4 regions of the Paenibacillus sp. FSL P2-0121 genome follow, and region 3 is predicted to be linked to each of the others. Evidence: riboswitches for the same ligand, from Rfam matches in the RefSeq annotation. Region 3 holds a riboswitch; each other region holds the start of a gene.
The links. A riboswitch is a leader RNA that binds a small molecule or an ion and turns the genes downstream of it on or off. The one in region 3 is predicted to bind cyclic di-GMP.
Positions count from the first base shown of each region.

Region 1: it holds a riboswitch for cyclic di-GMP, as region 3 does, so the genes downstream of both, MKY54_RS02435 (choice-of-anchor A family protein) here and MKY54_RS03205 (transglutaminase-like domain-containing protein) in region 3, are expected to answer to the same signal.
Region 2: it holds a riboswitch for cyclic di-GMP, as region 3 does, so the genes downstream of both, MKY54_RS04850 (glycosyl hydrolase) here and MKY54_RS03205 (transglutaminase-like domain-containing protein) in region 3, are expected to answer to the same signal.
Region 4: it holds a riboswitch for cyclic di-GMP, as region 3 does, so the genes downstream of both, MKY54_RS21375 (thiamine pyrophosphate-binding protein) here and MKY54_RS03205 (transglutaminase-like domain-containing protein) in region 3, are expected to answer to the same signal.

Region 1 covers NZ_CP150245.1:550,561-558,082, reverse strand. Annotated here, with positions in the region: gene MKY54_RS02440 (alpha/beta hydrolase) at 1-881, opposite strand, end outside; gene MKY54_RS02435 (choice-of-anchor A family protein) at 989-3,172, opposite strand; cyclic di-GMP riboswitch class I at 3,281-3,371, opposite strand; gene MKY54_RS02430 (hypothetical protein) at 3,762-4,259, shown strand; gene MKY54_RS02425 (ASCH domain-containing protein) at 4,459-4,872, opposite strand; gene MKY54_RS02420 (DUF3221 domain-containing protein) at 5,229-5,573, shown strand; gene MKY54_RS02415 (hypothetical protein) at 5,741-6,043, shown strand; gene MKY54_RS02410 (hypothetical protein) at 6,453-6,782, shown strand; gene MKY54_RS02405 (hypothetical protein) at 7,008-7,223, shown strand; gene MKY54_RS02400 (undecaprenyl-diphosphate phosphatase) at 7,499-7,522, opposite strand, start outside.
Region 2 covers NZ_CP150245.1:1,142,677-1,150,198, reverse strand. Annotated here, with positions in the region: gene MKY54_RS04855 (glycosyl hydrolase) at 1-84, opposite strand, end outside; gene MKY54_RS04850 (glycosyl hydrolase) at 236-1,786, opposite strand; cyclic di-GMP riboswitch class I at 1,799-1,878, opposite strand; gene MKY54_RS04845 (sugar phosphate nucleotidyltransferase) at 2,015-3,388, opposite strand; gene MKY54_RS04840 (UDP-glucose/GDP-mannose dehydrogenase family protein) at 4,124-5,464, opposite strand; gene MKY54_RS04835 (glycosyltransferase) at 5,469-6,569, opposite strand; gene MKY54_RS04830 (glycosyltransferase family 4 protein) at 6,631-7,522, opposite strand, start outside.
Region 3 covers NZ_CP150245.1:730,694-738,215, forward strand. Annotated here, with positions in the region: gene MKY54_RS03185 (phospholipid carrier-dependent glycosyltransferase) at 1-1,546, shown strand, start outside; gene MKY54_RS03190 (glycosyltransferase family 2 protein) at 1,644-2,624, shown strand; gene MKY54_RS03195 (GtrA family protein) at 2,611-3,018, shown strand; gene MKY54_RS03200 (class D sortase) at 3,121-3,780, shown strand; cyclic di-GMP riboswitch class I at 3,900-3,982, shown strand; cyclic di-GMP riboswitch class I at 4,057-4,137, shown strand; gene MKY54_RS03205 (transglutaminase-like domain-containing protein) at 4,151-4,960, shown strand; rRNA gene MKY54_RS03210 (16S ribosomal RNA) at 5,328-6,885, shown strand; rRNA gene MKY54_RS03215 (23S ribosomal RNA) at 7,147-7,522, shown strand, end outside.
Region 4 covers NZ_CP150245.1:4,798,750-4,806,271, forward strand. Annotated here, with positions in the region: gene serA (phosphoglycerate dehydrogenase) at 1-1,126, shown strand, start outside; gene MKY54_RS21360 (SDR family NAD(P)-dependent oxidoreductase) at 1,501-2,334, opposite strand; gene MKY54_RS21365 (YafY family protein) at 2,494-3,450, shown strand; gene MKY54_RS21370 (HAMP domain-containing methyl-accepting chemotaxis protein) at 3,572-4,822, shown strand; cyclic di-GMP riboswitch class I at 4,997-5,093, shown strand; gene MKY54_RS21375 (thiamine pyrophosphate-binding protein) at 5,249-6,889, shown strand; gene MKY54_RS21380 (carboxymuconolactone decarboxylase family protein) at 6,900-7,268, shown strand; gene MKY54_RS21385 (hypothetical protein) at 7,474-7,522, shown strand, end outside.

The DNA of each region.
Region 1 (7,522 bases), 180 kb from region 3:
ATGAGTCTCTCTTTTGGACTCTGGCATGCCTCATACAATTCATTCATCATAGCAAAAGGTACAAAGTTATCCGCATCCCCATGAATAAAAAGAATCGGGACCTTCGCTTTCCGCACTTGTTTTAATGCAGAGGCTTCACCAAAACCATACCCCGCCTTCAAGCGGGTGATTAGACTTGCACTTTGAACGAAAGGGAAACTTGGCAAGCGATACATGCGTCGTAGTTGGTAAGATAATTGTGCTTTTACTGAGGTATAAGCGCAGTCCGCAACAATAGCTTTTACCTGCGGCGGAAGATCTTCCCCTGAGGTCATTAGCACTGTAGCACCGCCCATAGAGACGCCGTGAAGCACAATTTGAGCACTGGGCCCAGTCTTTTTAATCATGTATTCAATCCATTGCAAATAATCTTTTCGTTCCGGCCAACCAAAACCAATGTAATCCCCTGCGCTATCTCCATGCCCTCTTGCATCGGGAATTAGGATGTTAAAGCCTAAGTTCTCGTAGTAGATTTTGGCGTACGCCCCCATATCCTTTGCTTTACCTGAATAACCGTGGGCTAGAATGGCTGTGCGTCCCGCAGCACGATTAGATTGGAGTAAGTAACCCCTTAGTTTAAGTCCATCTGCAGATACGATCTCAATATTCTCGAAGCTCTGGCGAGAGACCCAATCCTTCCCCTCCCCCCAAGAAGCTCCGGCAACCGGAGGATCAGCCTTCAGATTAGGATTATTACTTAGAAATACCTTTGGCGCTCGTTTAATAGCAATACCATAGAAGAAAAATCCCACATAGATTAGAATCCCTATGATGATTACAGCGCTAATAATGAACCATATCAATTCGCCTTCGCCATCCCCTCTACATTTCTTTTCCAACAAGAGTATACCATCTACTTAGAATGCACCAAACTATCGCAATCATGACATACAAATAGAGCCGCCATCGGAACACTCCCGAAAGCGACTCTATGTTGATCTACCCTTTATTATTTATTCTTTTTGGAGAACTTGGTTCTCATTAATAATCCGATAAGTGCAAAACCTAAACCTGCTACATAGTAAGGTGCAGGACTTGATTCACCCGTTTTTGGCAATTCCTTCACAGGTGGCTTACCTAATGGGATCGTATCGTCCACTACGATGATTTCATCAGGTGTTGGTGTTGGCGTTGGTGTCACTGCCGGTACCGGACCTAATGGGATCTCATCATCATCAACAAGTACTTCTGTGCTATTCGACGGTGTTGGTGTTGGTACTGGCGATGGTGTCGGCGAAGCTACAGGCCCAAGCGGCACAGGATCTTCTGCAAGAACTATAGTGCCAATTACGGATGATGGCGTTGGTGTCGGGAACACCGAAGTCTCTGGTGTCGACGTTGGTGTTGCTTCAGGCGTTACCGTCGGTGTTGGTGTTGCCTCAGGCGTTACCGTCGGTGTCGGTGTTGCCTCAGGCGTTACCGTCGGCGTTGGTGTTGGTGTCACTGTCGGCGTTGGTGTTGGTGTCGGCGTCACTGTCGGCGTCGGTGTTGGTGTTGGTGTCGGCGTTGGTGTTGGCGTTGGTGTCGGCGTCGGCGTCGGCGTTGGCGTTGGTGTCACTGTCGGCGTTGGTGTTGGTGTCGGTGTTGGTGTCACTGTCGGCGTCGGCGTTGGTGTCACTGTCGGCGTTGGTGCCGGTGTTGGCGTCGGCGTTGGTGTTGGCGTCGGTGTCACTGTCGGCGTCGGCGTCGGCGTCGGCGTCGGTGTTGGTGTCACTGTCGGCGTCGGTGTTGGTGTCACTGTCGGTGTTGGCGTTGGTGTCGGTGTCGGTGTTGGTGTCGACGTTGGTGTCGGTGTCGGCGTCGGTGTTGGCGTTGGTGTTGGCGTCGGCGTTGGTGTCACTGTCGGCGTCGGTGTTGGTGTCGGTGTTGGTGTCGGCGTCGACGTTGGTGTCGGTGTCGGCGTCGGCGTTGGTGTTGGTGTCGGTGTCGGTGTCGGCGTCGGTGTTGGTGTCACTGTCGGCGTTGGTGTCGGTATTGGTGTCGGCGTCGGCGTCGGCGTTGGTGTTGGTGTTGGTGTTGGTGTCACTGTCGGCGTTGGTGTCGGTGTTGGCGTCACTGTCGGCGTTGGTGTCGGCGTCACTGTCGGCGTCGGCGTTGGTGTTGGTGTCACTGTCGGTGTCGGCGTTGGTGTCACTGTCGGCGTTGGTGTCACTGTCGGCGTTGGCGTTGGTGTCACTGTTGGTGTCGGCGTCACTGTCGGCGTTGGCGTTGGTGTCACTGTTGGTGTCGGCGTCACTGTCGGCGTTGGCGTTGGCGTTGGTGTTGGTCCAGGTTCATCACCATCGTATGGATAGTGGTGAAATTCACCACCACCAGTACCTTTGAGTGAAGCCGCCACTAAAGTACCGTTAATCTGACCATTAATAAAATCAACATGAGCATAGGGGGCAAGTATGCTTCCCATTACACCTATGCCTGCCATATCAAGATACGCAGCTTGGCTAAAGTTAAGCAAAATTTTCTTGCTGTTCAACACGTTATTAGGTAGAAATCCGAAGTTTTTCATTTTTACGTTAGAACCATCAATATTAATAATTGCAGTAGATCCTGAAGGAACATTTATTGTAATTCCGTAGGTATTAGAGACGTTATCTCCTGAAACATTAAAAACATTGACCGCAGGATCTGTACCTGTCAGGGTAAGGCTGCCATATTGGTACACTGTTGTTCCATTCGCCGGCAATGCTGCAAGTTCTGCTGATTTGTCCTTCAAAGACTGACCTACGGCTGAAAAGTCAATCGTACTCCCCTGTCTTTTTGTACCACCCTTGAGGAGCGTTACATTCCCTGAAAAATCTCCCCCGTGCACGATATTCCCATAAACAGTACCTCCGTTGAAAGTAAGATGCCCTCCAACAACAAGTGTGTCAGTCAGGGAAACCTCTGCAGCGGTCAACCTATCTCCAACACTATAGTTGGTTAAGTTAACGTTACCTCCAGCAGCAAACCTTCCTTCCGTATCCGAAACTGTTGTTATATCCCCTAGAATAAACACGTTGTAGACCGCTGCAATTCCCAATGTAGAAGAACTACTAGCTCCAGCAACTCCAGCTCCTAATGAGGAAAGCCCACTACCTACCGTCAAAATCCCAGCTAATACAAGCGAGAGTAACGGTTTTATTCTTCTTTTCAAATGGCACACCTCCTAAAACTATGATTTATATTAATCAGAATAATTACCAGAAACTCTAAAGGACCTAACAACAAAAAAGACCGCCAAAAAGAAGTGAAATTCCCTTCTCATGGCAGTCGGACGGTCATTGTGCCTTTAAGACACTTTAGACTCCTGGACTTTGCGTCCCGCCCTTTCAGACGGTTTGCTATTATCATGACTATATATATGTATTACACTGCAAGTCCAGAACTGGTAGCTGAAGCATTCTATCCAATAACAGTCTATGACTTTTAATACTTTTGAATTAATAACAGTTTAGCTCCCGACACCCACAATTGTCAATCAATTCCTTTCGATAATTCCCCGCATTAGTACCACACAAAAAAAGCGCCTAAAGGCGCTTCGCATAAGGTTTTTCATTAAATTTTAAAGTAACTGTATATAGCCCAATATGGATATCCATAAGGGAACACTCAAAATTAAACCAAAAAACAATCCACGCTGGAGGCTGCCCTCTTTTTCCATCATAATTCTCCTTTATTTGCGTTCGATACATTAATTTTTATTATTACAATTTTTAATATAATTTATTCTTCGTTATTAAGTTGTGAATTTAATCACATTGGATAAGCTGTTTAGAAATACCATTGATTATTTTTGGAATATCGGGGTAGAATACGAATATACGTTCCTATTAGAGGTGATGAGATTCATGCATAGAGCAGAAAGCAGGGACAACATGCTGGTGAAATCTTATTTATTGCTTCCGATGATTTTATCAGCTTTCGAACGGGACTCCGCCATTTTATCTACACACTTACGAACACCCGCCCCTTATCTGGAGGTGCTTGGAACAGCTGCTGCAGTAGCTACAACAGATCTAAGGGATGTTCGTGCAGAAATGAGAAGACGGGGAATCAAGGTGTATGAGCAAAACAGACTTAATACTGGAATTGAAGCCAAGTATATATGTCGTGGCTATCATGAACGAATGCTGCTGTTGAATGACATTGTTGCGGCTCAGGCTGCCATCCATATGCGCAGATACCTAGGGCTGGATATTTCATCTTTTAAGAGTTACGAAGAACAGTACCAGATTAAGTAAAGCTGTATAGAAGCCGCTGCGCTCTCTCCCCCCAATCAATTAGTGAACAAAAAAATAGGCCTTACCATGGGAGTTGGCAAGACCTGAGAGAGATATACCACAAAACACTGGGGGGTGTTTGGTGTCTCTAATATATACCTCGAACCTGAAAAATAGCTGATAGGCACATAAAAATTACATTAAAAATATTGTTCGCCGTTCAGAAGTGATTAGAGTGCTCCCACAAGCTTAGCCGACCTTTAGCTGGAATTGGATGGCTTAATGGATGAACCCGTTCAAGCTTCCAGGCAAACCGTCCTTCACTATAGTCGCCAAAATCATATTCATTCCCATTGATCCATTCCCTTAAATCCACCTCTGGAGTAACCACATAACATCCCGCGAGCTGACCTGTAGCAATAATAGCTCCTGTCGGCAAATTATTCGCTGTATAGCCATGTTTCGCCAATACTGATTTGTACGGTTCCTGTTCACAAATCTTTTTGTCAATCCTCACTCCGGCATGGATGCCTAACTCGCCGCGGTAGGCTGTTCTCCATGAACGAGTTTCAAACTCTTTTTCACCAAGAGCAATTAAGGTCGCCCAAGGCTGCCGTATTGTTATACACCGCATGATATTTATCCCCTTCGTTTATGTTGGACGTTTGTCACGGATGCACGGATCTCGATCTCGCGTTGTGTAATCTTGCTCACCTTGACCTGATAAATTAAATAATCCCAACCGTTTGGTCGATACTCATTTCCATCATTGATCGCCTCTAAAATAAGAACATTTATTTTTATTATATACAAACAAAAGTTCTTATGAAAATATCAATACTACAGACATTCACCTGTAACTCCCCAGAATCAATAAAGGTCGTCATAATGGAAAGGCTGCTGTATATTCTTATATTGGGTAATGTACTAACTGCTATGCCTGTGCAACCGATTTTAAACTAATGTCGTAACCACTGGAGGGGAAGGTCCATGATTCAAAAACCACGTACTACTATTAAATGGACTCTTATTTTTGTTTTTTTGTTATTAGTCACCGCCTGTAGTAAGAATGATGAAGTTTTGAAAGGAATTGTACACACAATAGATGTAGAAAATAAAAGAATTTTAGTAATTTCTGAATTAAAAGAAGAAGACTTGAACAAGGAATACAAGGAAATTCTCGAATCTAATGAGTACTCTCAAGCCATTTGGGTAAATAAAGTTGCACCTTCTAAATATAAAAAAGGCGATGAGATTAAAGTGTTTTTTGAAGTAAGTGATGATTCATTCCCTGCACAAGTTACCGCCAAAAAGATCACCAAAATCAAGAATTGAGCAAAAAGAATAGAATCTACTATAAAGAAGCGGCGTCTCCAAAAGGGATGGCGCTTCTTTGTGTAGATTTAAGGAGAAATCAGAGTATATAATATGGAACATTATATACTCTCAACATCTCTGTTACGGGAATTCCTGAAGCAGAAATACCCTTCCGAACATATACTATGAATAATCTCTTCCGGACGAAACATTTACATAATCTGAATATAATAATTCTGGAACATTCTGTAAACAAAAAAAGCTCACCTACCGAAGCCAGTGGGCATAATCCCAAGCATTTGGGAATTTACTCTTTGTTGGAATTACTGAAACCTTACCATGTAACAACTATAGGAGCTTATAAAGTCCCTACAGTTGTTGGCAATGTACCTAATAACACGAAGGATCTACTTGAAGATACAGGATCAGCACAAACCCGCGAGACATGCATCGGCGGGTTTCGTATTTTTAAAATTCATCACAATTAATTAGTCCTAGGTCATCTACACCAATAAAACTCTCTTATTATAATATTCGACGTTTATTTATAAAAACTTACAAAACATCTCATTTTTCAAATCGATCTTATAGCTCATATACATCATTAACCATTAAATTTACTATTATCCATGTAAGTAAACACTTCATATGTGAGGATTATCAAAGTATGAAAAAACTAATCGTAGTTTTATCAATCGCTTTATTGACTACCGCAATTGCTCCTTTCGCATCAGCAAATCAATCAAATTCAAGTGTACTATCTCCACAACAAGTAAGCCTTCAACAAGATGCAACAGACAACTATACTCATAATGGTTTCCCAATTAATTCTCCCTGTTCAAAAAGCATCTCAATCTGGTGAAATACTAATAACATTCAGTAGATTGGAGGTTTACCATGACAGAAATTGATGAGAGAAAATGGGGGCAGCAGGATCCTATCAAAGAACCACAAGATCGTTATGAACAGTTTTTAAAAGTTGTATCACTAACCTTTGTGAGTGTCACATTCACTATTATTTTCACTGAGATAAAAATGGGCAACTTTCCCCTTAAGCTCATTTTCTTTGTTATTGGACAATTCCTCATTTATGGATATGTGATGAAGAATCTGTCCAAGACCTCAGAAAAATTCAAAAATTCCTGCAAGAAATTAAAAATAAAGCTACCCATTCTCTACATTTTATATTTCTTGTTTCTCTTCTATATTGGGCAACCATATTTATAAAATTACTCTGTGCAAAAAAGTGACCCCACCAACTTCCGGCAGGGTCTAGATCTATATTATAAGGGGGTTATGTAATTACTATAATCCTCTTAGCTTAAATAAGTATGAAGCCCGTCTAAAGATTTGCTGAATTTTTATTATTTTTATCGAAACCGATCAAACAAGGTAACGTATCAATCTTAATTTCCAAATTACTATATATACAAAATGAAGGTGTGTATAAAGATGAAAATATTCAGTCTATTGCTTGTAGCATTGTCTTCCATTGGAGTAGTTGCCACATTCGGATTTTCAACATTCAGCTTAATCACAGGAATTATAGGAGGGCTTATTGCAGCATTTGCAATTTCAGGCTACTTGCAGTCTGTCAGACGTGATTACCCAAATGAGAGCTATGAGAACAAACATGTTAAGTATCAGTCGAACTATAATACTTGGTAAGCAAAATCCCCACCTTAAACTGGTGGGGATTTTCATATTCCCAAACACTTGTAAAATCACTTTGTGATATTAATGGTAGAAGAAACAAACGAGGGATAATGGCTAGCTGTAGAAGTGCTTACACCGAAAATTCATTCCTTAGTTCATAGACTACTTGAGCTTTGTCTTGTTTGGTGATTTCCCCTTGTTTTAACCTCTAGTTAAATCTGTGCAGGATATGATGTATAGCCTTTTTAAAAGCTTCTTTCCCATGATGTTCATATTGACTAATCCAATTACTGTATGACAATTAAATAGAA
Region 2 (7,522 bases), 410 kb from region 3:
CTCTCCCCAAGGCAGCAAGGAAAAAATAATAAACACCGGTAACATAGTAAACAACAATCTGTTTTTCTTATAATATTTACGCAAATAAATCCTCCTTTCGGTAGCTGTACTGCCTCCACAGGTGTTAAAAACATACCTGTTATCGGACAATCGTCTTCTGACCTAATGAGGACTATAGCTTAGTAGCTCTGCAATAACGCAGAGCCACTAAGGATCGACCTTTAATTTTCATCAATCAGGAGACATCCGGAAGAAAAAGTGCACTTGCTGGAACTGTCTCTTTAGCTTGACTAGCACTTTCCCACATCAAGCGGACTCTCGCATCGCCTTCATTCTCGTAATACTCCACCTTGATATCATATAGCTGGCCAGCCTTCAGCGTTATAATGCCCTTACGCTCAGTACCACTTTGCTTAGTCCAACTATCAATCACGGATTCCCCATTCACCCAGACACGGATACCATCATCTGAGGTAGTGTAAAATGTATATTGCTCATTATATAATGACTTAATTTTACCGCTCCAACGTATGGAGAACCGATCAATCCCGAGGGCGGCATCCGGCGAGCCTTGCCGCCAATTGAAATCGATTATTGCATCAGTTCTGTTAAGAGCTGCTGCTCCCGACAATTGCATGTTGTTGTAATACTCTCCTGCAAGCCCCTTCGCGAGAGGAATTGCTGCCTCCCCCTCTTCTTCAGAAGGTGCCGGCGCTGGTGCGGCGCTAGGTGTCGGTGACAGACCAGTATTTAATTTATCTCTGGTCAGGGTATAGTTGCTATTCATAAATGTTTTGATTGTGTCTGCACTGTTATTCTCGTAAAGCATTTTTCCCCAGCTCATCATATACGTCCATTTACTTTGCGATTGCTGAAGCTTCTCCAGATTAGGCATTTCACCATTTTCCCCGATCGCAATCGGTTTGCCTGCGGCTAGACTCAATAAGCTGTCATAGTATTTTTGCTGGTAATCATTTTCGTATATATCTGCTGCCAGAATATCTACTTTATCAGCACCTGGATAAGTTAGCGCATAAGGATCTGACCAAACATTGGGAGCATTCGGACTCCATACCCATAACAAATTATTTAATTTATGAACGTTAACAAAACGGTCATACATAATATTCCATAGTTTAGAAAAGTTATTTTTCTTCCCCCACCAGAACCAGTTCCCGTTCATTTCATGATAGGGTCTCCAAAGCACCGGAACGTTGGCATCGCGCAAGCTTTTTAAAGAGACGGCCACCTTATCAAGCTCAGCGATCAGATTGTTATATTGCTTGGTACCCGGTGTAACGTAACTATCGAACTCACTCTGGCTAAGTGTTTTTTTCACATTATCCCAGTCATAAGAGGTGCCCGGCAGGTTAGCATGAAAAGTCATAGCTACGATCCCGCCCGCTTTATTCCAGTTGATGGCGCTGTTCACCACATTTTGACGTTGCCAAGCCATCGTTGCTTCGGACTGGCCACTGATCGCACCCATTTCATAACCGTGAAGAGCCGCATATTGTCCGCTGGTTCCCTTCAGCATATTGTTAATTTCATCTGGACTTTCTAAATAGTCATGTTGACCGGCAATAATACCTTTTCCTGAGATCGAGTAAAAATAGTTAAGCAGCTTTACGGCTTCAGGTGAGGCACCTGGGGTAACTGGCGTTCCAGAATTTGAAGCAGCTATGACAACAGACGGCGAAATTCCAACAGCAAGCGGAAGTGCAGTCAGAAACAGGACGAGTGACAGAAATGCACCAAACAATCGATACGTACGGTAAGCTTTCAAAATAATCTCCCTTTCGGTAGCCAGGCTGCCACTCTTTCGAAGGCCCTATAGCTTTGCGTCCCTACCTTTCGATAGGTTTGCCTTTTCAATTTAAGAGAAATAATCTCTCTTACCGTAAGTATCGACGACAATTAATGATATATTTAGTGTTTTTATGACTTTTTTTGATAATTGAGTCAATTTACCTGTTTCAAGAAATTTTGAATTGGTTAAATAGATAGGTTAGACCTATGAAATGAATTGTTGTAGTTCTATATCATTCCAGTCTAAAGTAATACGTATGTTATCTTCTTCTACTAATTCAGACCCCGTCTGTACCTCTATAAACTCAACATCCGTCAAAGCAAGGATCGCGTGCTTCGTTCCTTCCGGTATACGTACCACGTCCCCAGCCTTCACATTATGTTTTTTCTCATTCAGCACAATACTTGCTTCGCCGCTGACGATTGTCCAAATTTCACTACGCTTGCGATGTAATTGATAGCTGATATTATTCCCCTCGGATATAAAAATCCGTTTGGTCAGCACTTCATTGCCTTCATCATATTTCACATAATCAATAACTTTGTAATGACCCCAACGGCGTTCCTCGTACATCGGTCTTTGTTCAAAGGTCTTCAGCACTTCTTTAATCCGTGGGCTCTCAGCTTTATGGGTAACTAGAATCCCATCCGGGCTAGCCGCAATGATCAGATCCTTCGCACCAATTACCGTAATCGGAATGTCCAGCTCATTAATCAAGCAAGTCCCCTCAGAATCCGCCGTCACAAAACCTTTTCCTACATGCTTGCTGCTCATTTCCTCTGTCAGCGTATTCCACGTTCCAAGATCCTTCCAGAATCCATCATACGGCTGCACCACAATATGTTCTTCTTTCTCCACCACTTCATAATCAAAACTGATGGAAGACAATAGCTTATACTGCTTCTGCAATTCTTCATATCCTAAAGGCAACCCTTTACGCTGCAAAATATCTAACAAGTACCCTAAGCGGAAGGCAAACACTCCGCAATTCCACAAGGCATTTTGCTCGATGAGCTGTTCTGCTTGTATGCGGTCAGGTTTCTCTTGAAAGTGACTCACCTTCATAAAACCATTTTCCCCCGCCTCTTCGGTGGTAGGAATAATATATCCGTATTTCTCTGAGGCATGTTCAGGAACAACACCCATTAGAGCCAGATTTGCTCCACTTTCCAGCATGGTCCCCTCAAGCATAGCCATGGTATCGAAAAAAGATGCTTCTACATAAGGGTCAACAGGCAATATTGCTACCGTCTCCGCTGGAGAAACACCTGCCACTGAATAAAGATAGGTAGCTGTTAAGGCGATAGCCGGAAAAGTATCCCGACGCTCCGGTTCAACGATAATCGGCACATGACTTCCCAGCTGGCTTTGTATCATTTCTACTTGGCCACGGCCGGTGGCCAGATAAGATGATTCTGCCATCCCTGCTTCCTCCAGCTGTCTCCAGACACGTTGTACCATGGATTCTGGTTCACCTTGAGGGCTTTCAAGTACCTTTAGAAATTGCTTTGAACGTGAGTCGTTGGACAACGGCCATAACCGTTTACCTGAACCGCCTGATAGAAGTACCATTTTCATAGAATGAACCCTCCTTGAATTATGGAAATCGAGCATATTTGAATTGTTATCAAAACGTCAGCTTCCACTTAGCCTTATTTCGAGCGGATGCACTAAAAAAATTTGTTAGGTAGAAACCACTCCAAGGGATTTTGGACTTCCGATCGCTGTTATCCTCAGATTTCCTGATTGAACCGCTTCTCGCGGTAGAAATCCGAGGATAGCATATGCTTTCGAAGCTAGCTTTCCTACGGAAATCTTTCGGGCGAACACTCCGTTTCTACAGTTCCAAATTCCCTTTCCGTTCTTAACCTAACCAACTTCTTCTTAATACTTGATCCGTGCGTACCGGGCTGTACCAGCCGGAAGCAAGCACGTTTTTCTAAAGATTTGTTTCTGCTCTGGGGGAGGCAGCTGCAACTGCAACAACTGTAAGAACAACTGCAACTACAAGAGCAAGACTAGTTGCCACCACAGAGACAATGACAACTACAAATGCTACTGCTACTGCGGTATATAATCAGAGTACCTAACTTTATAAATTGCTTAGAAACTTAAGATAAGGGAATGGAGTGACGGAGGGGAATTTTGGAACTGTAAGAGCGATAGCGTCCGCCTTTGTCTGCGGATTTCTACCGCTATCAGCGGTAAAATCAGGAAATCTGCAGACAACAGCGGCTGGAAGTCCAAACATTCTCTGGAGTCACGGCTCATCCCTAAATAGAAAAATCACAAGTTCAATCAATATAACTTAGATTAAACCGCTCCAGCCACACTAGCAGAATAACCGCTCAATCCACCCATCTGCGGGCGGCCGACAGAATGATAAACGAGGCCGGTACCCTCGATTTGCTCCTTGGAATACACATTGCGTCCATCGATCAGCACCCCATTGCGCATGCTTTTCGCCAGCTGATGCAGATCAATATCCTTGAGTAGGCTCCAATCGGTCAAGAGGCATACGGCATCGCTGCCCTCAGCCGCTTCCTCAGGCAGATTGCACCAGCGAAGCTGCGGATGATCGTATTGCTGCCTGAAATTTGTAGCTGCGATTGGATCATATAGCTTGACTGTTGCCCCTTCAGCCACCAGTGCCTCAACAATCTCTCTGGCGGGAGCTTCGCGGACATCATCAGTATTAGGCTTAAAGGCAAGCCCCCATATCCCAATCGTCGAACCGCGCAGGCTGCCAAGTGATTCATGCAGCTTGGAGATGATCATAAACCGTTGTCCCTTGTTCACTTCGACTACAGATTTCAATAATTTGAATTCGTAATCGACGTTGCCCGCAATTTGAATGAGCGCATTAGTGTCTTTCGGGAAACAGGAGCCTCCATAACCGATACCAGCCTGCAGGAAGGATGACCCGATTCTTTGGTCCATACCCATTCCTTGTGCTACCTCGGTTACATCAGCTCCCACTTTTTCACAAATATTGGCGATCTCATTAATAAAGGAAATCTTCGTGGCCAAAAATGCATTCGAAGCATATTTGATCATTTCAGCACTGCGTATATCTGTTACAAATACATTTTCTGTGAAACCCTTATGAAGCTCGCGCATTGTTGGTTCCAGCTCTGGATTATCAAGGCCAATGATAATTCTATCAGGATGGAGGGTATCGCGAATCGCTGACCCTTCACGTAAAAACTCAGGTGCAGACACGATATCAAAAGAATGTTGGGTATACTTAGAGATCATTTGAGAGATTTTTTCATTTGTTCCTACTGGAACTGTAGATTTAGTCATTATAATTTTGTGCCCTTCCATCGCTTTGGCGATTTCAGCGGCTGCACCCTCAATGTAGGTTAAGTCTGCTTCACCGTTAGGCAATGATGGCGTACCTACAGCAAGAATGATAATATCTGAACGGCGCACCGACGCTTGAAGATCTGCAGAAAAAGATAACCGTTCCTCACGAAGATTCAGTTCAATCAGTTCCTCGATTCCCGGCTCATAGATGGGCGATTCCATCTGTTTCAGCTTCTTAATCTTTTCCTCGTCCTTATCCACACAGATGACATGATGTCCGCCCAGTGCAAAGCACACGCCAGATACAAGACCCACATACCCAGTACCGATTACTGTCAGCTTCATATAATCATCCTCCTTTTAGAAAATTGACGTACGCCTGCTCAACATACTGCTTGAACTTAACCATAAACGCCTGCTCATCGAATTTACGTGCATGCTCCATAATTTGATCGATATCCCAAGCGTAGGACTCTACCTCATAAATAGCCTTAAGTAGATCCTCCACTTCTTGATGCTGAAAGAACACACCATTTACATAAGGAATAATAGTATCTAGTGCCCCACCTGCTTGATAAGCAATTACCGGTCTTCCTGCAGCGTTCGCTTCCAGCGGTGTAATTCCAAAGTCCTCTTCTCCTGGAAAAATAAATGCTCTACACTGTGCCATCATTCCAGTTACTTGTTCATCTTCTAGGCGGCCCAGAAACGATACATTATCCTTAGCCATGCCTTCGAGACGCTTGCGATCCGGTCCATCTCCTACGATATAAAGCTTAAGACCGTTACGATTGAAAGCCTCTACTGCCAGATCAATCCGCTTGTAGGAAACAAGCCGGGAGACAATTAAATAGTAGTCACCAATGGTAGAAGAGCTTGTAAACCGGGCTGTATTAATCGGTGGAAATATGACATCTGCATCCCGGTGATAATAATTCTGAATTCTCGTCTTCACTACTGAAGAATTGGCTACGAACTGATTCACATTTTTGGAAGTCCGTTGGTCCCACGTTTTGAGCTGCTGCATGTATACCTTAAGCATTTTTTTGAACAGCCCGGAATTCGACTGACGTTCCATGTAGGTGTCATAATCCCATGCGAAGCGCATAGGCGTATGGCAGTAACAAAGATGAAACGTATGTTTAGGAACTTGAATACTTTTCATAAAAGCACTGCTGGAACTCAGGACGATATCGAAACCGCGAAAGTCCAAATCACGGATGGCCATTGGATAAAGTGGCAGCACCCCTTTAAAATTGGTCTTTACCCCCGGAATCTTTTGCAGCCATGAGGCACGGATATCCGCATCTTTGAGATTGTCAGTAAGGCGGCTTCCGTTAAAAACCGTTGTGTAGATTGGAGCCTCGGGATACATGTGATGAAAGACTTCCACCACTCTTTCCGCGCCGCCCATTTGGATTAAGTAATCGTGCGCTATCGCAATTTTCATGTGAATCATCCTCAAAGTTTTATGGAGCATCATCTTCAGAATTACCGCGTCATATCATCTGTCAGGTGCCCGCCAACAAACCTTTATAGTAGTCAACGATGTCCTTGACCGTATTCTCGATAACAAAATGCTCTTTCACTCGTTTCATCCCATTGTCCGCCATCCGCCGTCTTTCCTCTGGGTGATCCAGCATCCATTTAATGGAGTCTGCCAGTATCGCCGCGTCACCAGGCTCTATCAGTAGCCCTGTCTCACCTTGAACTACAATTTCTACCGGCCCGCCTTCATTGGAGGCGATCACCGGCAATCCCGCTGCCATTCCTTCAACGATAACTTGGCCAAAAGGCTCAGGAGTTACCGAAGTGTGAATCAGTAAATCAGCAGTATTCATAAGGCCTTGGATATCATCCACATGCCCTAGCATGCTTACATTAGTAAGCTCGTCGTTTTTTATCTTTTGCAGCAATTCCTGCTTATAAGCCTCTTCTCCAAACAGAGCGTCTCCGGCCAGCCAGAATTTCACACGAGGTTCGTTCTTAAAGCTTTTTGCGGCTTCCAGCACAATATGCTGACCTTTCCAATGCGCCAATCGACCAACTAGCAGTACGTTAAAATCCTTCTGGTCCCGCATACCGATTCCATTACCAATCGCTTTAGCAAAAGCGGAGTATACGACCAGCGTTTTTTTCGAACGCGGCAACTCCAAAGCATTCAGCGTAGAATGTGAATTTGCGATGACTCCATTGGGGAGCAGACGCGACAGCAAACGAATGCCTTTGGCAACGATTGGCTTTAAATAAGGAGCTCCAATATGATCCCGGATGTGCCAGATCAATGGAACGCCCGCTATTTTTGCAGCGATGGCTCCGTATAATGCAGATTTCAGGGAATTGGTGTGCACGCAATCTACCTTCTCCGCTTTTAAAAGCGGCGCAAGCTTGCGGCCATAAGCC
Region 3 (7,522 bases):
GGTCTGGAGCAGTCCGATGGATGTCAGTGAGGATGTCGGGAATGTCTTCATCTGGAAAAGCCAACCCCTGAACGTTACTGCGAGATATGTGAAGTTTACAGTTACCTCTCCAGGGTTCACTTTGAACGAAATGGCCTTTTATGAGCAGGGGGGAGAAAGAATCCCCCTTCCTATTGCTGGTGTGACACCGGATGCTAACGCTGTACCTAAAAGAGGAGCAGCGGCCAATCTTTTTGACGAGCAGGCGCTCATTCCGGAATATTCTAACTTTATGAATAGTACTTATTTTGACGAGATCTATCATGCGCGAACAGCTTATGAATATACACACGGGATAGTGCCTTACGAGAATACGCATCCACCGCTTGGCAAGCTTTTGATTGCCATAGGTATGGAGCTGTTCGGAGTCAATCCATTCGGCTGGCGTATTATCGGAACCTTGTTCGGAGTTGCCATGTTACCTCTTATATATGTAATGGCGCTGCGTTTGTTTAAGAAAAGCAAATACGCCGCCCTCGCGGCAGGATTGTTTGCGCTGGATTTCATGCATTTCACACAGACAAGAATCTCCACGATTGACGTATACGGAGTATTCTTCATTATGTTGATGTTCTATTTTATGCAGCGGTATTACACAATGAATTTCTACAAGCAGCCTTTAAGAAAAACATTAATTCCGTTATTCTGGTCTGGCTTATTCTTCGGAATCGGCGTAGCTTCGAAATGGATTGTGCTCTATGGAGGAGCAGGGCTGGCCATTATGCTGGCTATCTCCCTTTTTGAACGCTACAGAGAATACCAAGCCTCCGGACGCCTGCTGGCAGAGGGGAAGATTAAAGACAAGGAATTGCTGGGCACCTGTCGTGAAGCAGTAGATTCTTTTTGGAAAAAGACTATTATTACGTTGGCTAGTTGTATCGGGTTCTTTGTAATTATTCCAGTAATTATTTATAGCTTATCTTTTGTGCCGGGGTTATCTGCATCAGCAGAGGGCTTCACTATAAAAGGTTTGATTGATTCCCAAAAGAATATGTACAACTACCACAGCCAGCTTGTAGCTACACATCCTTTTGCTTCCTCATGGTGGCAATGGCCGTTTATGAAGAGACCGGTCTGGTTCTTTAGCGGCGGTGAAGGTTTGCCGGAAGGTCAGGTCAGCAGTATAGTGACTATGGGGAATCCTCTTATCTGGTGGACGGGTATTTTTGCGATGCTGGCAACGCTGTGGATTACGCTGAAACGTAAAGATAAGAACCTCTACATGATCTGGATCGCCTTCTTCTCGCAATATGTTCCGTGGATGCTTGTCCCAAGAGAAACATTTATTTACCATTATTTTGCTATGGTGCCATTTATGATTCTTGGTATTGTATATATAATGAAGTTGCTGGATAGTAAATTCCCTGAGGCCCGTTACGTACAGTATGTCTATGTAGCTGTTGCTTTGCTGCTCTTTATTGCTTTCTACCCGGTACTGTCAGGGATGCAGGTCAGTGGAGATTACGTGAAAGATATGCTGCGTTGGTTCCCTACTTGGGTTTTCTAGGATTTAATAAAAATCTATAAAATAAGTTTATGCATGCAGCGTTATTATGAAGTGTAGATGGATGTAACGCTCCAAAAAGCTTGTAGGAGGAATAAAGGTGAAAGCCAGATATAGTGTGATTGTACCCATGTTCAATGAGGAGCAAGTAATTAGCCATACTTATGAACGTTTGAAAAAAGTAATGGACGAGTGCGGCGATACTTATGAGCTGGTCTTCGTCAATGACGGCAGTCGTGATCGTTCCGCCCAAATGATTCGGGAGATCTGTGAACGAGACGAGCATGTCAAGCTGATTGACTTCTCGCGTAATTTCGGACATCAGGTAGCGATTACAGCTGGCATGGACTATGCCGAAGGTCAAGCGGTTGTTGTTATTGACGCTGATCTTCAGGATCCTCCGGAGGTCATTCTGCAAATGATCGAGAAGTGGAAAGAGGGCTACGACGTTGTATATGCGAAACGCCTGAAGCGCCACGGAGAAACGATGTTCAAAAAGGTCACCGCGAAGCTTTTTTACCGCCTGCTCAGCAGTATGACAAGTGTAGATATTCCTACGGATACAGGCGATTTCCGTCTTATTGACCGTAAGGTATGTGATGTCCTGCGGGGACTTAAAGAAAAGAACCGCTATGTCAGAGGTTTGGTGAGCTGGGTTGGCTTCAAGCAGACTATGGTGGAATATGAACGGGAAGAACGTTTTGCCGGAGAAACCAAATATCCGCTGAAGAAAATGATTCGTTTTGCGTTAGATGGCATCACCTCTTTTTCACATAAGCCGCTTAAGATTGCTACGTATATTGGATTCTTTCTTTCATTTTCTAGCTTTCTCTATTTATTTTTCGTCTTGTTCCAAAGGATATTTTTCACCTCCTGGACGGTTCCGGGCTGGGCTTCCATTGTAGGTGTCAATCTGCTCTTTAACGGTATTGTTCTGATGCTGTTGGGTGTGATTGGGGAGTATATCGGACGGATTTATGACGAGTCTAAAGATAGACCGCTATATATTGTTAGTGAGACTAAAGGCTACCAGAACGAAGAACAACTGGACCGCCGGAAGGACCACAATGATGTCAGATAAGAACTTGCGCGCTGCATTCATACAGTTCCTCAAATTTAATGCCGTAGGTTTGCTCAATACGCTTATTGATTTTGTGATTTTCACATTGTTGAATTCACTAGGGATGGTATACGCATTGGCGCAGGTGATCTCCTATAGTGCAGGCACGGCGAATAGCTTTATTTTGAATAAAAAAGTTACCTTTCGTGATCGCAACCGGGGGAATAAAGAAGGCTTCGACCGCGTACAGCTGGTCAAGTTTATCGTGCTGAATTTGGTAGTGCTCGGAATATCACTGCTGTTAATGCATCTGTTGACAGACAAACTAGGTATTCAAGTCTTGATCTCCAAGGTGATGGTTACCTTTATCACGGTGATCATCAATTTCTTTGGAAGTCGTAAATGGGTATTTTAAACATTAATTTCAGGCAGAAGGAGTTGCTATGCTTAAAGGCAAGTAGCTGTTTCTGCTTGATTTGTATATAACCATAGAAACAATATACGGAGGTGAATAACATTGCGTAAATTCTCCTATCTACTCATACTGGCTGGGATACTTATCATGTTATATCCGACAGCTAACGAATGGTACAACGACAGGCAGCAGGAGAAGTTATTAGAAACGGCTGAACTAAGCACTGCCGATAGTACTCCCCAGCCAGATCTGAAGAGCAGGTATGCTGAAGTTACTCAGCTGTTAGCAGAGGAATCGGTTCTGGATGCTCAGGCACAGCCCCAACCCCAAGAGACAGAAAAGCCTGAACCGGAGATTGCAGTCGGTGGCAAAGTAATCGCACTAATTGAAATCGATAAGATTGATTTGAAGCTGCCTGTATTAGAAGGGGCTACAAAAGCTAATATGAAACATGCTGCAGCCCATATGAAAGAAACGGCACCCCTTGGAGAGATCGGGAATGCTGCAATCGCGGCGCATCGGGCTAGAACTACGGGTCGTTTGTTTAACAGATTGAATGAGGTTGTTGTGGGGGATGTTATCACGATAAAGACTAGTGATCAGGTGTTTAACTATGAGGTGTATGATATTTCTGTAGTAGATCCGAGTGACGTCTCCGTTCTTGACGGGAATGACAAGGATAAGATTCTTACTCTGATTACATGTGATCCGCTAGTGAATCCAACGCATCGGCTGATTGTTCATGCCAAATTAACAAAATGAGAATAGTGAATGACAAGAAAACACAAATACCGGGAGATATTTATAAAATAATGGGTAATCTAGTAAATTAGGTCTTGTTCACAACTATAAATATGATAGTATTATACTATGAAAGCTAAACACGATAACGGCAAACCTTCCGAAAGGTAGGGACGCAAAGCTAAAGGGCCTTTTCCCAAAAGGATGGCAGCCAGCTACCGAATGAAGAGGCTTTTTTTGTTTGTTTCAAATGGATTCTATCAATTATATCTAGTAAAGCTAGAACAGATAGAACTTATACGATAACGGCAAACCTATCGAAAGGTAGGGACGCAAAGCTAAAGGGCCTTCCCGAAAGGATGGCAGCCAGCTACCGAAAGGAGTTTTATCCGTGAAAAAGGTTTATTTTATGCTGGTGGCGTTGTTCGTCCTAATGACTTCAGTTCCAGTAAGTACAGCTCAAGCTGCAAGTGCAGATGCCAGCTGGTTGATTACATCCAAAGTGGCTCAAGGTGTGATTGGTATTAACTATGATATTCCGAAAGATAAAAGAATCAAACTCATGATCACCAAAGATAACAGCAGCTATACATATAACTTGTATGCTTCTGGACAAGCTGAGGACTTCCCTTTGCAACAAGGAAATGGGACTTATAAGGTTTCTGTTCTGGAGAACACAACCGGCAATAAATACAAAGCATTATATTCCGAAGTAGTAGACGTAACCATGAGTGACTCGAATTCCGTATATTTGGGCTCCGTACAGAATGTGAAATGGAGTTCTTCTGATAAAGCGATTGTCAAAGCTAAACAATTAGTACAAGGCAAAACAACAGACGAAGAGAAAGTTAAAGCGATCTATAACTATGTAGTTGCGAATGTACAATATGATTACTCTCTTGCTAATAGTGTAACTACTGATTATATTCCAAGCATCGATAAGACATTGACTACTAAAAAAGGGATTTGCTATGATTACGCTTCTCTTTTTGCCGCAATGCTGCGGAGTGTAGATGTTCCTGCTAAGTTGGTAATGGGGAATACAAGCTACGTTACGCAATATCATGCATGGAACGAAGTGTTGCTTAATGGGAAGTGGGTTACCATTGATACTACAGTGGATGCAGGACTTGCAAAGAGTGATAAGAAAACCGATTTAATTAAAGCCTCAAGCAAATATACTGCGGCAAAATACTATTAAGTTCGTCGCTAGAAACATAACTCTATTAAATAAACAACTGGCTTAATTATTAAGCTAGTTGTTTATTTTTATATTAGGGGTTGCTTTTCTATTAATAGTTGGGGTATTATAGGTAAGCGTTGTTAGACAGCGTACAGGCGATATAGACGAGGCTGATAAAAAGCTTCGAAAAATAAAGCTTGCATTTCTGAAAACAACATGATATATTATAAGAGTTGCTGCTGAGACATTAAACGGCGCCAACGAGAACTTGATCTTTGAAAACTGAACAACGAGTGAGTAGGAAATCACGTAAGTGAAATCCAAAATTAGAGAATTAATTTTCTCGTCAGATGTTTCAAAATGAGCATATCGCTCTTTTCAATACTAATTGGAGAGTTTGATCCTGGCTCAGGACGAACGCTGGCGGCGTGCCTAATACATGCAAGTCGAGCGGAGTTACTTTGAAAGCTTGCTTTCAAAGTAACTTAGCGGCGGACGGGTGAGTAACACGTAGGCAACCTGCCCTTCAGACTGGGATAACTACCGGAAACGGTAGCTAATACCGGATAATTTCTTTTTTCTCCTGAGAGAAGAATGAAAGACGGAGCAATCTGTCACTGAGGGATGGGCCTGCGGCGCATTAGCTAGTTGGTGGGGTAACGGCCCACCAAGGCGACGATGCGTAGCCGACCTGAGAGGGTGAACGGCCACACTGGGACTGAGACACGGCCCAGACTCCTACGGGAGGCAGCAGTAGGGAATCTTCCGCAATGGGCGAAAGCCTGACGGAGCAACGCCGCGTGAGTGATGAAGGTTTTCGGATCGTAAAGCTCTGTTGCCAGGGAAGAACGTCCGGTAGAGTAACTGCTACCGGAGTGACGGTACCTGAGAAGAAAGCCCCGGCTAACTACGTGCCAGCAGCCGCGGTAATACGTAGGGGGCAAGCGTTGTCCGGAATTATTGGGCGTAAAGCGCGCGCAGGCGGCTATTTAAGTCTGGTGTTTAAACCTTGGGCTCAACCTGAGGTCGCACTGGAAACTGGGTGGCTTGAGTACAGAAGAGGAAAGTGGAATTCCACGTGTAGCGGTGAAATGCGTAGATATGTGGAGGAACACCAGTGGCGAAGGCGACTTTCTGGGCTGTAACTGACGCTGAGGCGCGAAAGCGTGGGGAGCAAACAGGATTAGATACCCTGGTAGTCCACGCCGTAAACGATGAGTGCTAGGTGTTAGGGGTTTCGATACCCTTGGTGCCGAAGTTAACACAGTAAGCACTCCGCCTGGGGAGTACGGTCGCAAGACTGAAACTCAAAGGAATTGACGGGGACCCGCACAAGCAGTGGAGTATGTGGTTTAATTCGAAGCAACGCGAAGAACCTTACCAGGTCTTGACATCCCTCTGAATCCACTAGAGATAGTGGCGGCCTTCGGGACAGAGGAGACAGGTGGTGCATGGTTGTCGTCAGCTCGTGTCGTGAGATGTTGGGTTAAGTCCCGCAACGAGCGCAACCCTTAACTTTAGTTGCCAGCAGGTAATGCTGGGCACTCTAGAGTGACTGCCGGTGACAAACCGGAGGAAGGTGGGGATGACGTCAAATCATCATGCCCCTTATGACCTGGGCTACACACGTACTACAATGGCCGGTACAACGGGAAGCGAAGCCGCGAGGTGGAGCCAATCCCATCAAAGCCGGTCTCAGTTCGGATTGCAGGCTGCAACTCGCCTGCATGAAGTCGGAATTGCTAGTAATCGCGGATCAGCATGCCGCGGTGAATACGTTCCCGGGTCTTGTACACACCGCCCGTCACACCACGAGAGTTTACAACACCCGAAGTCGGTGGGGTAACCCGCAAGGGAGCCAGCCGCCGAAGGTGGGGTAGATGATTGGGGTGAAGTCGTAACAAGGTAGCCGTATCGGAAGGTGCGGCTGGATCACCTCCTTTCTATGGAGAATCGTTCTCTGCAATGAGGACATTCAAATCGGAAGCTCAGCTTCCAAAACTCAGGTTTAGGCCTGTTACTCACTCGTTGCTCAGTTTTGAGAGTTTAAGCTCTCAGTAAGACTTGATCCTTGAAAACTGGATACCGAAACGAATTTGCGTTTTAGAACATCTTTTAGCAACTTGTGCAAACAAGTAAATGTTATTAGTGAGATGATTCCAAAGAGAATGTCATCGTATGATATTTTCCTGCGGAAAAATCAAGGTTAAGCTAATAAGAGCACACGGAGGATGCCTAGGCGCCAGGAGCCGACGAAGGACGTGGCGAACAACGAAACTGCCTCGGGGAGCTGTAAGCAAGCTTTGATCCGGGGGTGTCCGAATGGGGAAACCCAGCTGTGGTAATTCGCAGTTACTCATACCTGAATACATAGGGTGTGTAGAGGCAGACCAGGGGAACTGAAACATCTAAGTACCCTGAGGAAGAGAAAACAATAGTGATTCCGTCAGTAGCGGCGAGCGAACGCGGAACAGCCTAAACCTAAGAGCTTGCTCTTAGGGGTTGTGGGACGTCTCACATGGAGTTACAAAGGAATATGGTAGGTGAAGAGGTCTGGAAAGGCCCGCGATAGAGGTAAAA
Region 4 (7,522 bases), 2.9 Mb from region 3:
GGCAAAACGTGCCAAAGCTTTCGGCATGGAAATCCTTGCTTTTGATCCTTTCTTAACTGCTGAGCGTGCTGAGAAACTGGAAGTAAAATTAGCTTCCGTTGACGATGTAGTCCGCGGAGCAGACTTCATTACTGTGCACACTCCACTTACTCCGGAAACACGCCATATGATTTCCCGCCCGCAATTTGAAGTGATGAAAAAGGGAATGCGCATCATCAACTGTGCCCGTGGTGGTGTAATTGATGAAATGGCGTTAGTAGAAGCTATTGATAGCGGTATTGTTGCTGGCGCTGCATTTGACGTATTCGAAAAAGAACCGCCACAAGCAGATCACCCATTCTTGTCGCATCCAAAAATTATCGTGACTCCTCACTTGGGCGCTTCTACAATTGAAGCTCAGGAGAATGTAGCGATCGATGTATCGGAACAAGTACTGCATATTCTGCGTAATGAACCGTTCATCAATGCTGTAAATATTCCTCCAGTTGCTCCAAGCGTAATGAACAAACTCCAGCCTTACTTCACACTTGGTGAGAAGCTGGGCAGCTTTGTTACCCAAATTACAGATAGTGCTATTCGTGAAATCCATGTTGAGTATGCGGGTGATCTGTCAGATGTCGATACCCAACCACTTACCCGCTATATTGTGAAAGGCGTGCTCTCCCGTCACTTCGCTGAGGATGTTAACATCGTTAACTCCATGCATTTGGCAAAAACACGCGACGTTAATGTAGTAATAACTAAAGCTTCCAAAACTAAAGGCTTCACTAATCTGATTACCGTGACCCTTAAAACAGATCACGACCAAGAGCGTCTCGTAGCCGGAACATTGCTGCAAGGTTATGGAGAAAGAATTGTTCAAGTGAACAAGTTCCCGGTTGATATCGCTCCTGAAGGACATCAAATTGTAGTATCCCATAACGACAAACCAGGGATTATCGGACTTGTGGGCACATTGCTGGGCGAAAATGATGTCAATATCGCCTCCATGCAAGTGGGACGTAAAATCGTTGGTGGCGAAGCAATCATGCTGCTGACCGTTGATAAAGCTGTACCTACTCATGTGCTTGTGAAGCTTGCTGGCCTGCCAGAAATCAACACTGCCGAAGAAATCATTCTTCTGTAAGCAATACGATAGAAATCAAACAACAGAGCAGCGATCCTCCCTTTATAGGAGTTTCGCTGCTTTTGTTGTTGATCGTCGACCCATTTCGGCTTCATTTACAACACCGAATCGAGTTCCCTCGTGGAGGCTTACGGACACCCTTGAGGTTACGGACCCAGATGACCCTATATGCAATAATTCCGCCTTTGAAGCAGGGTTTCGGACTCCAGTGCCACTATTCCTCAAAAAGAGAGCTAAATCAGGTGTTTTGCCTATCAATAGCGTCTATGGGGACCGATAGCGTTCTTAATATACGAAAATGCTGCATTTAAGATCAGCTGTGTCCTATACTGCTTCGTACGCACAAATGGGATCAAACAGATCAAGTTTGCTGTTTAGACTAAGAATGCGGGAACAGTCCGACCATCGATGTCTGTAAATCCATACTTTTCAGCCAGCGTAGCAACCTGCTGCGGTTGTCCGGTCATAGACATGACCTTAGGATCGGCTGCTAGAGCAGCGGCTGCTCTACCGATATAGGTTGTGGATTCAGTCATCTGCAATTCTTCAACCTCATGCCAATGCTCCTCATCCGTGTTCATGCTCTCCAACACCGCCTCTGTCCTCATCCAGCCCGGAGTAAGCGGAATAACAGCAATGTTGTCCTCTTTAAGCTCATTCGATAACCCGTAGGCCATGCGGACTAGGGAGTTTTTAGAAAGATCATAATAGAAGTTTCCAAGATATTTGTAATGATCCCAAAAGGTTGTGTGGATGATTAGACCGCCAGCTTTTGCCTCACGCATTAATGGTATTGCATAATAATTTGTTATCAACTGTGCCCTCACACCCGCATTAAACATATTATCCCAATGCGCTGTAGGAAGCTCCCAGAAAGACTTCTGCTCAATAGGTAAATCGTTGCCGCCCCATACATTGTTGACTAAAATATCAAGCCGCCCATGCTCTGAAGCAATCTGGCGAATGACCGCCTCTGTCTCCTGATCTTTTGTATGATCACATCGTATGGCGCTGCCGGACCCTCCCTCCGCTTTTATTTCCCTAAGTACGTTATCAATGCTCCGCTTGCTATGCTCTATGCCAGAAGCCTCTGTCGTTCTGCCCGTAATATAAACGAATGCACCTTTCCTTGCCAGCTCCAATGCAATTCCTCTACCAGCACCTCTGCTGCCTCCGGTGACCAATGCTACTTTTCCTTTTAAAGTCATGTTCTCAATCCTTTCTACACTTGTTTTTCTCTAAATGTTCTGTATTTAATCCTTACCTTATATAAGTATAATTCTTTAATATGACATCAACTGACATATATAATATAATAATTAATTAAGAACTAACTAACATTTATTAGGAGGAGGAATGTTCCCTTAATGAGAGCCGATCGTTTGTTATCCATCTTACTTTTGCTGCAAAATCGTGGAAAGATGACGTCCCGTGAGCTAGCCCAGACCTTAGAAGTGTCTGAACGAACTGTGTTTAGAGATATGGAAGCCTTATGTACAGCGGGAATACCGATTCTTGCCGAACGGGGACGCGAAGGGGGTTGGATGCTCACAGAAGGATACCGGACCTCCTTAACGGGTATGAAGCCCTCAGAAATTGCTACTCTGCTGCTGTCCGCAGACTCCTCAATCTTAAAAGATCTGGGTATACAAAACGACTTCTCTTCTGCCGTGCTTAAGCTGGAGGCTGCTTCCCCATCCAGGCCGAATAATCCAGCCAGTTACCTGAGCCAGCGCATTCATATAGATGGTGCCAGCTGGCACCCTTCCGACGAGACATATCCGTTCCTATCTGTCCTGCAGGAAGCTGTTTGGGAAGACCGTAAAGTAAAGATCACTTACCCACGGAATGACGAGATGAAGGAGCGTTTCATTGAACCTCTCGGGTTAGTCGCAAAACGTGGAGTTTGGTATGTAGTGGCACGAACCGAGGGTGAAATGCGGACTTTTCGCGTGTCGAGATTAATACAAGCTGACGCAACTTATGAATCATTTGTCAGACCTGAGGCTTTTGATTTAAAAAGCTACTGGGAACAATCGACTTTAGCTTTTAAAGCAGCACTGCCAAAATATGTAGTGAACTTAAAGGTGAATGAGTCTATTCTTAAAGAATTACAACGTGAAAGATATGTAACTATAACTTTAGTAGAACCCTCTGCTAATACTGGGTGGATGAACGTGGAGGCCGAGTTTAATGCTATAGAATCTGCCTGTCGTATCGTACTCTCTTTCTCTCCTTCAGTTATTGTTTTAGCTCCTATCGAACTAGTAAGGATGGTAAAGTCTGCTATTAAAACAATTTCCACAATATATGAGGAATTTTGACATGAATTCTAAATATCTACTACTTAAAGAAGATTTATGACACTTCTCTATAGACCAATGACCTATAAATCCCCTATAATAACACCATTACATAAAATTTAATAAGGGGGACATTTTACCAATGAGCTGGATGCACAAACTTCCGTTAAAACAAAGAATTGTTGCCGGATGTTACCTCGTTGCCGCACTGTTTGCTATTCCTGTCTTAGTTACGTTAATGATTCTAGGTCAATTTCTCGTAGGAATTATACTAGTAGTTGTTCTTGCAGGTCTGACTTTACCTGTTGCTCGCTTCGTGGAGAGAACGCTTACATCATCTTTTGATGATATTGCTAATGTATCTCACAGTATTTCGAAGGGTGATTTCACTAGCAGAGCGGACGAAAATGGTTCAATGGGTGACGTAAGCCGCTCCTTTAACACAATGATTGATAAGCTCAAGAAGATTTTGACCGATGCATCGCAGATCACCCGTCAAGTTATGGATGCAAGCCGCGGAATCGAAGATAAGAACCAGAACCTGAAAATTGTCATGGCACAAGTAGCCTCTTCTTCTACTGAGCTCGCTCTTGGTGCAAATGAAATATCTACGGATATCGCTGATATGACAGAATCCATTAAAGACATTGAAACTAAAGTATCCAATTATACGAACTCCACCAAAGAAATGAACAGACGTTCAATACATACCTTAGAACTTGTCGAGCAAGGGCGCCAATCCGTAGATACACAGGCTGAAGGCATGCGTAAAAACATAGAGGCTACACAAAAAGTGGCTGATACTATTGAAGCTCTCTCACAAAATGCCCGCGGGATTACGATGATCACCAAGACCATCACAGAGATCGCTGAGCAGACCAACCTGCTGTCACTGAATGCCTCCATCGAAGCTGCTCGTGCCGGAGAGCATGGTCGGGGTTTTGCCGTTGTAGCTCAAGAGGTCCGCAAGCTTGCTGAGGAATCTACGGCATCCACAAAAGAAGTATTCGGCTTGGTCCGCAGCATTGAGTCAGATATTAAACAAGCCATCGATAATATCGCCATCAATGAAGAGGTTGTGCAGGTTCAGAATGAAATGATCACTCAATCTGCCCATATTTTCGCACAAATTGTACAAAGCGTGCAGTACATTACCGAGCAAATCTCTTCATTCTCTGCGGAGAGCGATCTTATGCTAGAAAGTGCCTTGAAAATTTCCAGTGCAATTGAGAATATCTCAGCAATCACCGAAGAAACTGCTGCTGGCACGGAAGAGGTATCGGCGGCTATGAATGAACAGATTAATGCCCTGCAGTCTGTTGCAGAAGAAACGGAAAAAATGACCCAGGCCGTATTTAATCTGCAAAAAACCATTCATATCTTTAAATTCTAGTTCAAAACTATCAACTGCCACCTAAGCTGAGTCTTAGGTGGCAGTTTTTTTCGCGAGGCAAAACTTCATCTCTTGGACAAGACTTTCGTCAAATTTCGAGTTTTTTTAGCGGATTATGTTGACAAAAATTAATGAGGAATATATTGTAAAGGAAAATTATTCTTATCAACTATAAATTAATATTGGCAAAATCCTCGAAAGAGGATGACGCAAAACCATGGATCTACAGCCTCATTTTTTCGTTTGAGGCCATGATTGCCAGGTTGCAGAGGAACCAGGACGGCTGAACTATTGTTCAGTCTTAGCGGTGCCTTATGCCACCAACCTGTGCTTACTATAGAGCACAGGTTTTTACTTTTTGAGTATATTGATCTGTCGTATCTATTCGGTAGATTAATAACTAATATATATCAAAAAACTTGTGAGGTGTTTCTTTTGAAGACAGTCGCAGATTACATGGCGGAAGCACTACGTAACCTTGGAGTCACCCATTCTTTTGGGATCATTGGCAAATCCATTTGTCCAATTGTTCTAAAGATGGTGGATTACGGTATTGAATTTATTCCCGGCAGACATGAAGCAAGCTCCGGATTCGAAGCAGCAGGGTATGCGCTGAAAACGGGTAACCTAGGCGTAGCATTTGGTACTTCGGGTCCTGGGGGAACTAACCTGCTTACAGCAGCAGCACATGCGAAAGCTAACAACCTACCTGTCCTATTTATTACCGGCCACCAATCCATTACAGAGCTTGGAATTCCTCAATGTCAGGACTCCACCTCTTTTCTGGCTGATTTAGCTGATATGTTCAGACCTGCCACCTTGTTCAGTAAATTGGTTGAACGTGGGGATCACTTTGGTACTATTTTTAATCATGCGATTTCTGTGGCCCTGACCAAACGGGGTCCTGTTCATCTTTGTATTCCTTTTGATGTACAAACTGAAGTATTGGAAGAATGCAATATAGTAATCCCAGAAAGAGAATCTCTAATTAGTCAAGCTAATATCGATAGAGTCATCGATGCTATTCAAGCTGCTAAGAATCCTTTGATTATTGCGGGTAAAGGAATTAACCGCTCCGGAGCACATAAAGAGCTTGTTCAACTCGCAGAAACTTTTAATATTCCTGTAGTAACATCTCCTGGTGGAAAAGGGGCTATAGTCTGGGATCACCCACTCTATCATGGTCCTATTGGCGTTGGCGGTTCGACCCACGGGGACGATTTATTGAATAAAAGCGATTTATTTATAGTGCTTGGATCACGTTTAAGTGATATGACCATCTGTAATCTTAAACGGGAGAATCATCCAGCAACTTTAATTCAATTTGATATTGATCCAACCTTTGTCGGAAAAATACTATTGTCCAAAACGATACCGGTCACTGGGGACCTGCGCGATAATTTGGTGCACTGCCTAAATCATATTGACCCAAGCACAATCACCAAACGTGAGGCTTTGGCCGATGCGGATTATTCAGAAGAGCTTCCAACCCTCAAGAATCTTTCCCTTGCTTCCGTAATGAGCACTTTAAGTGATTTGATCCCTTATAATAATTCAATTTTCGTTGATGATGGAAGTCATGGATTCCACGCTGCAAAATGGTACAAGGTTAAGAAACCGGGCAGCTTTGTTTTTGATGCGTATTTTGCTTGCATGGGTAATTCGATCGGCATGGCTATTGGTGCAAAAGTTGCAGCTCCTGAAGAAACTGTCCTCTGCATTACAGGTGATGGTTGTTTCATGATGCTCGGCGCTGAGATTAACACCGCTGTCTGCAAAGATATCCCTGTCATCTTTATCGTGGTCAATAATAAGCAACTAGATATGGCTCTTAAGGGTATGGAGAAAACCACAGGTCGTATCGATGGAACTCTATATGAAGTACCAATGGACGCCGTGAAATTCGCTGAATCTCTAGGTGCTAAAGGCTACAAATGTGAGACTGCGGATGAATTCACAGCTGCAATTAAAGATGCGGTAGCTCTAAACCATGTTGCCGTTATTGAACTACTAACAGACCGTGATGAAGTCCCTCCGACTGCACACCGTACTTTGAACCTAAACTAGGAGGCTAACCATGAAGGAAAATATCAACAGTGGTCTCAACCACTTCACGAATCTATCAGGAGACTATGGCGCAAAAGCACTAGCTCCAATTAAAGACCACTTCCCTGACTTGGCTGAATTTATTATGGGGAATGCCTATGGCGATATTTTTCAACGTAATACTATAGCCCCTGACTGGAAGGAAATCGCAGTCATTTCATCTTTAATTTCAATGGGTCAATTCGAACAGTTGGGCGTTCATTATGTCATGGCCCTTCGTGTTGGAGTTACCGTAGAACAGCTTAAAGGTATTCTATTACACTTAGTACCCGTTATAGGGGCACCTAGAATCATCACAGCTTTTAATATCCTGCTTGCAACCATAGAAGAAATCCAATAACCCAACAGTTCGACAACAATATACAAAATTCGACTTTATTATTGCATACACTTGAAAAATATGCCTATAATAGAGTCGGAATATCCCATTACTTGCTGTATAGTGTCGAATTTTGACTTTTATAAAACAGCTAAATGGATATACATGGCTGGATATTGCAGTCGAACTGTTTTGGACAAATTCAATCTATGGGAGAGATTTAGGCATGGGAAGTTTCGTTTTGAAGACAGACACTACAAACAAGGTTATTAACA